DNA from 2 places in the Microbacterium binotii genome. Region 1 is predicted to be linked to the other one. Evidence: predicted binding sites of a transcription regulator. Region 1 holds the regulator's gene; the other holds the start of a gene.
What was found. The regulator HrcA, encoded in region 1, represses chaperone genes, less so after heat shock. The targets are predictions, from matches to a motif close to TTNGCACTCGNNNNNNNCGAGTGCNAA.

Region 1 (4,552 bases):
CGTTCACCACCGACCCAGGAGGGCCTCGATGGCGGCGAGGGCGGCGGGTCCCGCGGTCGAGGTGCGGAGGACGCCGCTTCCGAGCCGGACCGGGCGCGCGCCCGCGGCGGCGAACGTGTCGAGCTCGCCCGCGTCGATCCCTCCTTCGGGCCCCACGACCAGCAGGATCTCGGGGGCATCGTGCAGCTCCCGCATCCTGGTGCTGAGCGACTCGGATGCGCCGGGCTCCAGCACGAGCGTCGGGACGGTGGCCGCGCGCTGCGCGATCTGCGCGCTCGTGCGGACCTCGCTCACTTCCGGCACCCACGCGCGATGCGCCTGCTTGGCGGCCTCGCGGACGATCTGCGCCCAGCGGGCGCGGCCTTTGACCGCCTTGGCGGAGTCCCAGCGCGAGACGCTGCGCGCGGCCTGCCAGGGCACGACCTCGGCGACGCCGAGCTCCGTCGCGGCCTGCACCGCCATCTCGTCGCGATCGCCTTTCGCCAGCGCTTGAACGAGGACGAGGCGCGGCGCGGGGGCCGGAACGTCCTCGCGCCGCCCGATCTCGACCGCCACTTCGCGCGGCGCGACGCTGACGCACGACCCGGTCGCCCAGACGCCTCGTCCGTCACCGATCGTGACCTCCTCGCCGACGCGCACACGCCGCACGGTGGCGGCGTGGTGCGCCTCGGCTCCCGTCAGCACGACTGTGCGGCCGGGATGCGCATCGGAGGCGTCGTCGAGCAGGAAGTGCAGCGCCATCGGATCAGCCGTTGCGGAAGCGGTCGCGCAGCTTGGCGAACAGGCCCTGCTGGAACTCCGACAGGCGGGGAGCCGGCGCCTTCGTCTTCTTCGCGAACTCCTCGATGAGCGCCCGCTCCTTGTGGTCGAGGCGGGTCGGGGTGACCACGTGCACGCCGATCTTCAGGTCGCCGCGCTGATTGCCGCGAAGCGGCGTGATGCCGCGCCCCTTGATCGTCAGCACGTCGCCGGCCTGGACTCCGGCGCGCAGTTCGAGGTCGACGGGACCGTCCAGCGCCTCGATCCGGGTGGTGGTGCCGAGGATGGCGTCGGGCATCGAGACGTCGAGCGTCGCGAGGAGGTCGTCGCCGTCGCGACTGAAGACCTCGTCGGCGGCCACGGTGATCTCCAGATACAGGTCGCCGTGGGGGCCTCCCGCAGGGCCCACCTCGCCCGAGCCGGGAAGCTGCAGCCGCAGGCCCGTCTCGACGCCCGCGGGGATGTCGACCGAGACCGTGCGACGCGCACGCACCCGGCCCTGGCCCTGGCACGTGGCGCACGGGTACGGGATGGTGGTGCCGTATCCCTGGCACGTCGCGCAGGGCTGGTTGGTGACGACGTTGCCGAGCAGGCTGCGGACCGTGCGCTGCACGTGGCCGCTGCCATGGCAGATGTCGCACGTGACCGGCGATGTGCCGGGCTGGCAGCACCCGCCCTCGCACGTCTCGCACAGCACAGCGGTGTCCACCTCGATGTCGCGGTGGGCGCCGAAGATCACCTCTCGCAGCTCGAGCGTCACGCGCACGAGGGCATCCTGGCCGCGTTCGGTGCGCGAGCGCGGGCGCACCCGTCCTGCGCCGCCGCCGCCGAAGAACGTGTCGAAGATGTCGCTGAACCCGCCGAAGCCCTGCGCACCACCGAATCCGCCGCCGTCGCCGCCCATGTCGTACCGGCGACGCTGCTCGCTGTCGCTCAGCACGTCGTAGGCGTGCGTGACGAGCTTGAAGCGCTCCGCCGCATCCTCACCGGGGTTCACATCGGGATGCAGCTGGCGCGCGAGCTTGCGGTACGCCTTCTTGATGTCGTCCTGCGATGCGTCGCGAGGCACCCCGAGTACTTCGTAGTGGTCTGCCACTTCAGCCTTCCCGTCCGCGTGCCGCGGAATCGTCTCGCACGCGCTCAGCGCGCGCGTTCGTCGTCTTCCAGCAGACGGCTCAGGTAGTGAGCCACGGCGCGGACGGCCGCGAGGTTGCTGGAGTAGTCCATCCGGGTGGGTCCGAGCACGCCCACGCGCGCCTGACCTCCGGTCGTGTCGTAATCGCTGGCCACCACCGACGCCTCGACGAGTCCGAACGCCTCGTTCTCGCGTCCGATGGATGCGGCGAGCCCCTGCTCGTCGGCCACCATCTCGCCCATCAGACGCAGCAGCGTCACCTGCTCCTCGATCGCTTCCAGCAGCGGGTAGATGCTGCCGCGGAAGTCGCCCTCCGCCCGGGCGAGGTTGGCGGTTCCCGCCATGACCAGCCGGTCCTGCCGGAACTCGTCGAGCTCCTCGCCGACGGTGCGCAGGAGCGCGCCAAGGGCGCGGTCGGCCCGGCTGTCCGTCAACGTCTCGGCCAGAGCCTGCGCCACGCGTTGCGTGCCCTCGCGCACGGGCCGCCCGGTCACGAGTACCGACACCTGCGCACGGAGCGTCGCCACATCGGTCTCCTCGAGCGGCTCGGGCCCTGCCATCAGACGCTGCGACACCCGGCCCGTGTCGGTGACGAGCACGACGACCAGACGCGACCCGCCGAGGTGGACGAGTTCGACGTGCGTGATGCTCGCGCGCTCGAACGACGGATACTGCACGAGGGCGACCTGACCGGTGAGCTGGGTCAGCGCGCGGACCGTGCGCCCGAGCATGTCGTCCAGATCGGCCGGAGCCCCGAGGAAGGCGGTGATCGCCGAGCGCTGGGCACTCGTGAGGGGTCGCAGTTCGGCGAGGTGGTTCACGAAGACGCGGTAGCCCTTGTCGGTCGGCACCCGACCGGACGAGGTGTGCGGTGCGGTGATGAGCTCCTCGTCCTCGAGCAGCGCCATGTCGTTGCGGATCGTCGCGGCGGACACGCCGAACGAATGACGTTCGACGATCGACTTGCTGCCAACGGGTTCGCGCGTCTCCACGTAGTCCTGGACGATCGCCCGAAGCACATCGAGCCCCCGATCGCTGACCATGCGCACTCCCTCCTGGCACTCGAGGTCTGGGAGTGCCAATTCTAGCGCGCTCGCGAGGCGAGTCGCCGGTAGGCCGCCCGTAGACTCTCGAGAGGAGGTCGCATGTCGCATCCCGTCATCCACACCGAGACCGGAGTCGTATCCGGAACCCTCTCCGAGGGGATCGAGCGCTACCTCGGCATCCCCTACGCGAAACCGCCGGTCGGAGAGCGCCGATTCGCTCTTCCCGAGCCGGTCGCGGCCTGGGACGGCGTGCGCGAGACCACGGCGTTCGGACCCACATCGCCGCAGTCGCCCTATCCCGGGTTCGTCGGCGAGCTCCTCGCGTCGACGATCATCCCCGGCGACGACATCCTGACCGTCAACGTGTGGCGACCCGCAGATGCGGACGGCGCCGCGGTGATGCTGTGGTTCCACGGCGGAGCGCTCGAACGCGGCACGAGTGCCATCAGCACCTATGACGGCACACCGTTCGCGCGTGACGGCGTCGTCTTCGTGTCGGCGAACTATCGTCTCGGCGCCGAGGGCTTCTCGGTCCTGCCGGACGCGCCCCGCAATGTCGGGCTCGCTGATGCTGCCGAGGCCCTGCGATGGACCCACCGCAACATCGCCCGTTTCGGCGGCGATCCGTCGAGGATCACCATCTTCGGGGAATCGGCCGGCGGCGCCGTCGTCGCCGCGCTTCTCGCCCGTGAGGATCTGCGCCCGCTCCTCGCCGGGGCCATCATCCAGTCGGGACCGCTGGACGCCGAGACCGCCGAGCGCGCCGCCCGGCCGACCCAGGACATCGCACGCAAGCTCGACTCGCCCGCCACCGCCGAGGCCCTTCGAACGATCTCGCCGGAGCGACTCGTCGCGGCGAGGGACGAGCTGACGGCATCGTCCACGTTGCTGAAGGCCGCACCGGGCTTCAACGCGACCATCGATCCGGCGACGTTGCCGGAGACCCCGCGCCGCGCCCTCCTCGACGCCGACCTTCCGGTCATCATCGGCACCAACACCGACGAGTACCGCCTCTGGTACCCCGTGGCTGCGCTCGCGAAGCTCTCGCGCCGCACGTATGCACTTCTGGCGCTCGCGAAGCGTCTCCCACGAGGCGTATGGCGCGCGTACCGGCGGGCTTTCCCCGAAGCCTCTCCGGGAGAGATCATCGGACAGGTCCTGACGGATCTGGCCGTGCGACAGCCGGCGATCGAGGTCGCGCGCGCACGCAGGGCACCCACCTTCGTCTACGAGTTCGCCTGGCCGAGCCCGGTGCGTGATCTTCGCGCCGCGCACGCACTGGACATCGGCTTCGTCTTCGACGCGCTGGGCGACTCGGGCGCGATCACGATGGCCGGGACCGGCGCACCGCAGGAGTTGGCCACGCGCATGCACGCCGACTGGATCCGTTTCGCCGAGACCGGCGATCCCGGCTGGCCCGGGTTCCGGGACAGCCAGATCGTGCGCCGCTACGACACCTCGACGGAGGATGTGCCGCTGCCACGCGCGGAGGTGCTCGCGGCGCTCACCCGCTGAGTCAGTCGGTCAGCGCGCGGACGACCGCGTCGGCGAGCAGCCGGCCGCGACGCGTGAGCACGATGCGACCGCGCAGAGCGGTCGCGCCGTCGACGAG
Region 2 (4,552 bases), 730 kb from region 1:
CTACGCCGTGAACCACCTCGTCGGCCACATCGCGGCCGACATCCTCGACGCGGATGCGGAGCCCCTGGAGTACCCGACGGTGGCGCTGCTCGTCAGCGGCGGGCACACCTCCCTCCTGCTCGTGCGCGACCTCACGAGCGATGTGGAGCTGCTCGGCGAGACGGTCGACGACGCGGCGGGGGAGGCGTTCGACAAGGTCGCCCGCATTCTGGGTCTGCCCTACCCGGGGGGCCCGCAGATCGACCGCGCCGCCGCCGAGGGAGACCCGACCGCCATCCGTTTCCCGCGTGGGCTCTCTCGGGCTTCCGACATGGCCGAGCACCGCTACGACTTCTCCTTCTCAGGGCTGAAGACGGCTGTCGCGCGTTACCTCGAGCAGACGCCGGACGCCGCCGTGCCCGACGTCGCCGCATCCTTCCGTGAGGCGGTCGTCGACGTGCTCGTGACGAAGGCGCTGGATGCGTGCGAGCGCCACGGCGTGCCGCGACTGCTGCTGGGCGGCGGCGTGATCGCCAACCGCCGGTTGCGCGACGTGGCTCTGGAGCGCGGCACGGCGGCCGGCGTCGCCGTCCGCATCCCGCCGCTGAGCCTGTGCACCGACAACGGAGCGATGATCGCGGCGTTGGCTGCGGAGCTCATCTCCGCCGGTCGCGCGCCGTCGACGCTCCGCTTCGGCGCGGACTCCACGCTGCCGGTCACCGAGATCCAGGTGGCGGAGCAGCGGTGAACCGCGAACACGGGAAGGACGCACCGGAGGAGCCGGGGGCGCTGTCGTCGGCGTTCGGGCCGGACGACGCGGCCGCTCAGCCGCTGCTGGCCGCCGCCGCGGCGCTGGACCCCTCGCCGCAGGAGCCGGTCGTCGAGCCGCGGCCGGTCGTCGCCCGGGTCGAGTCTGCCTCGGACGACGTCATCGTTCCGACGCAGGCCGCCGACCTCCCGGGCACACACCGCGGCGGCTTCACCCGCCCGCCGACGGCGCCCGTGGACGTGCGGGAGCAGCTCGCCCAGCACGAGGAGCTTCCGGCGACGACCGCGACCCTGCGGACGACGGATGCCGCGTCGCCCGCGAACTTCGCGACGCTCTCCCTCGGCTTCGCGGTGGTCGCCCTCATCGTCGCCATCGTGGTTGGTTGGGGCTTCCCGATCGGCGTCGGCGCCGTCACGCTCGGGGTCATGTCCCTGCGCGGGCGCGTGGAAAGCCGCCCGATCGCGGCGTGGGGTGTCGCGCTCGGTGCCCTCTCGTTGGTCTACAGCGCGGGATGGCTCATGTACGCCGGCATCCAATCGGGGTGGATCGGCTGATTCTCACCCCGCGAGCACGCTCTCGGTCCCGACGGGCTTGATAGGTTCGCAGACATGGGGATCGAGTGGGGACGAATCAACCCTGTGGTCGTGATCACGGCCGGGGTTTTGGCCTGCATGTTGGTGCCGAGCGCGGTGTTCATCGCCGTATCGGCCTTTCTCGCAGACAATCCGCTGCTGGGGGCGGCGGCGGTCGTCGCGGCCGGCGGCATCGTGATCGCGGCTGTCGCCGCGTTCGTGTGCGCGGCGGCCGTCTTCCGCAGACGCGCGGCCGTCGGCGAGGGCTGATCAGACGCGGTCCGCGAGGATCGCCGTCCGCTTGTCACCGATCCGCGTCAACAGCAATGTGGCCGATCGGTCGCCCTTGAGCTTGAGGCGGGTGCGCAGGCCGGCCGGGTCCACGTCGACGCCGCGCTTCTTGATCTCGAGCGTGCCGATACCGCGTTCGCGGAGAGCCCTGGCGAGTTTCTTCTCGTCGACGGGCAACTGCTCGCGTACGCGGAAGCTCTGCACGAACGGGCTCGTGATCGGTTCGTCCGAGGTGAGGTACGCGATGCGTTCGTCGAGCGTGCCCGCATCCAGCGACCGCGCCACGTCGCCGATCAGACGGGAGCGGATGACGGCGCCATCGGGCTCGTGCAGGAAGGCACCGAGCGGGCGCGGCGCGACGTCCTCGGCGTCGTGGCCGGAGGTGATCTCGTGCACCTCGTCACCGCGGACGACGAGCGCTGCACGTCGGACTCCGTCGCGGGCCAGCTCCCGGGAGAAGATCACGAGCTCGATCGTGGATCCGTCCACACTGATCCACTGCGCCTCCACATCGTCGGGGATGCTGTCGCGATCGAAGCCGGGACCGAGCTTGATGCCGGTCGGAATGCGCGCCGCGACCTCGAACGCCCAGCTGAGCGCAGGGCTGTACTCGTCGGCCCGCAGGCGATCGTTGTGTGAGCCGCCGACCGGGCGTCTGGCGGGGTCGAGCCACACCGCATCCCGGTCGGCGAGATCGACGTCCCCCGCGCGGGCGTGCGAGACGGTGACGGTGTCGCCGAAGGGCGCCAGGTTGTAGGCGGCGACGGCCGCGGTCGGCTCGTCGGCGTCGACGGCGGTGACCTCGAGCCCGAGGGCGGCGAACCCCAGGGCGTCGCCGCCGATGCCGCATCCGAGATCCGCGATCCGGCGCCGTCCCGCATCCCGGAATCGTCCAGCGTGGCGGGCCGCCACGCTCAGGCGCGTGGCCTGCTCGAGGCCCGCGGGAGTGAAGAGCATCCGCCCGGCGAAGGGCCCGAACTTCGCCGCGGCACGGGAGCGGAGTCGCGCCTGACCGACCACGGCAGAGACGAGGTCGGGACCGTGTCCCGCGGCGCGGAGCCTGCTCACGGCCGTGGCGACCGCGGCCGTCGACTCGATCGGCCCCGTCTCATCCAGCAGGCGCAGGCCTTCGGGGGTGAGAAGGGCGCGCAGCTCGCTCATCTCCATCGCTCCAGCCTAGGCGTGACGTCGTGTTGGCACTCGCGTTGCACGAGTGCCAGGACGCCTCTAGACTTGCCATTAGCACTCTCGGTGTGAGGGTGCTAACTGAGTCTTCCGTTTCACGAAGCGAGAAAGAAGAGGTAGACCGTGTCGGTTTCCATCAAGCCGCTCGAGGACCGCATCGTCATCCAGCAGGTCGAGGCCGAGCAGACCACCGCTAGTGGCCTGGTCATCCCCGACACCGCCAAGGAGAAGCCCCAGGAGGGCGAGGTCGTGGCCGTGGGCCCCGGCCGCATCGACGACAACGGCAACCGTGTTCCGCTCGACGTCGCCGTCGGCGACCGCGTGATCTACAGCAAGTACGGCGGCACCGAGGTCAAGTTCGGCGCTGACGAGTACCTCGTGCTCTCCGCGCGCGACGTGCTCGCGGTCGTCGTCCGCTGACATCGCCTGCTCGAAGCCCTCGGCCGTTCGGCCGGGGGCTTCGTTCGTTGCGGGCGCGCCCCGCACCCTGCCCGCGGTTCTAGGCTGGATCGGTGAACCCACGCACTCCCACCGAGCAGGGCCTCGCCGGCGGCCTGTACGCCTTCTCCGCATACCTGCTGTGGGGCGTGCTGCCGCTGTACTTCCTGCTGCTCGCGCCCGTGGGGGCGTTCGAGATCGTGGCGTGGCGGATCCTGTTGTCGCTCGTCTTCTGTGCGCTCCTGATCGCGGTGACGCGCTCGTGGCGACGTCTCGGCGCGATCCTGCGCCAGGGTCGGCTCGTCGCCCTCACGGTGCTCGCCGGCATCCTGATCTACGTCAACTGGCAGACGTATCTCATCGGCACCCTGAGCGGCCACGTCATCGAGACGAGCCTCGGCTACTTCATCAATCCGATCGTGACGGTCCTGCTGGGCGTGCTCGTGCTGCGCGAGCGGCTGCGTCCGACGCAGTGGGTCGCGATCGGGCTCGCCACCGCCGCGGTCGTCGTGATCGTGATCGGGTACGGCGCCATGCCCTGGATCGCGCTCATCCTCGCGTTCTCGTTCGGCTTCTACGGACTCGTGAAGAAGAAGATCGGCCCCTCCGTGGATGCGGTGAGCGGGCTCACCCTGGAATCGCTCTGGCTCACCCCTCTCGCCCTCGTGCAGCTCGTCGTGGTGGCTCTGACGACCGGGCTGGGCTTCGCGTCCGCCGGGGCGGGCACCACGGTGGCGCTGGCGCTGGCGGGGGTCGTGACGGCCGTTCCGTTGCTGCTGTTCGCCGCCGGCGCGCGTCGGGCGCCGCTGACACTGCTCGGCATCGTCCAGTTCGTCGCGCCGGTGCTGCAGTTCCTCATCGGATGGTGGGTGCTGGGCGAGCCGATGACGGCGGGACGCTGGGCGGGCTTCGCGCTCGTGTGGGCGGCTCTGATCCTGCTCAGTGCGGATTCGATCATCGCCTCGCGTCGTGCGCGCAGGGGCGCAGGATTGCAGAACGCTCCGTCCGACGTGGCCGAATTGACGTAATGCGTCGAAAAGCGGCGTGATTCATAACGATTTCGTCGCGAAAGGGTGCGAGGACTGTGCGCGACGCGCGCCTACAACACACTCGTAACAATGCGCGGCTAGCTTCTGGCGCAACGCGGCGTCCAGGTCGCGCATTGAAGAGTGAAAGGACGGAACCAGATGGTTCACTCCAAGAAGGCGTGGTTTGCCGCGACCGCCCTCGCGGGCGTCTCGGCGCTTGCGCTCGTCGGGTGTGCCGGCGGGGGCGAAGCAGCGCCCTCCGGCAGCTCAGACGCAGGTGGCGACTACAC

Region 2: groES (co-chaperone GroES) is a predicted target of HrcA. The motif match lies at 2,805-2,831, and genes of this name have one in related genera.

What each region holds. Positions count from the first base shown of each region.
Region 1 is NZ_CP090347.1:1,873,135-1,877,686, forward strand. Features, by position in the region: gene LXM64_RS09415 (16S rRNA (uracil(1498)-N(3))-methyltransferase) at 4-741, opposite strand; gene dnaJ (molecular chaperone DnaJ) at 746-1,855, opposite strand; gene hrcA (heat-inducible transcriptional repressor HrcA) at 1,900-2,937, opposite strand; gene LXM64_RS09430 (carboxylesterase/lipase family protein) at 3,040-4,455, shown strand; gene hemW (radical SAM family heme chaperone HemW) at 4,457-4,552, opposite strand, start outside.
Region 2 is NZ_CP090347.1:2,601,320-2,605,871, reverse strand. Features, by position in the region: gene tsaD (tRNA (adenosine(37)-N6)-threonylcarbamoyltransferase complex transferase subunit TsaD) at 1-727, shown strand, start outside; gene LXM64_RS12800 (hypothetical protein) at 724-1,302, shown strand; gene LXM64_RS12795 (hypothetical protein) at 1,357-1,590, shown strand; gene LXM64_RS12790 (class I SAM-dependent methyltransferase) at 1,591-2,778, opposite strand; gene groES (co-chaperone GroES) at 2,920-3,216, shown strand; gene rarD (EamA family transporter RarD) at 3,309-4,262, shown strand; gene LXM64_RS12775 (ABC transporter substrate-binding protein) at 4,422-4,552, shown strand, end outside.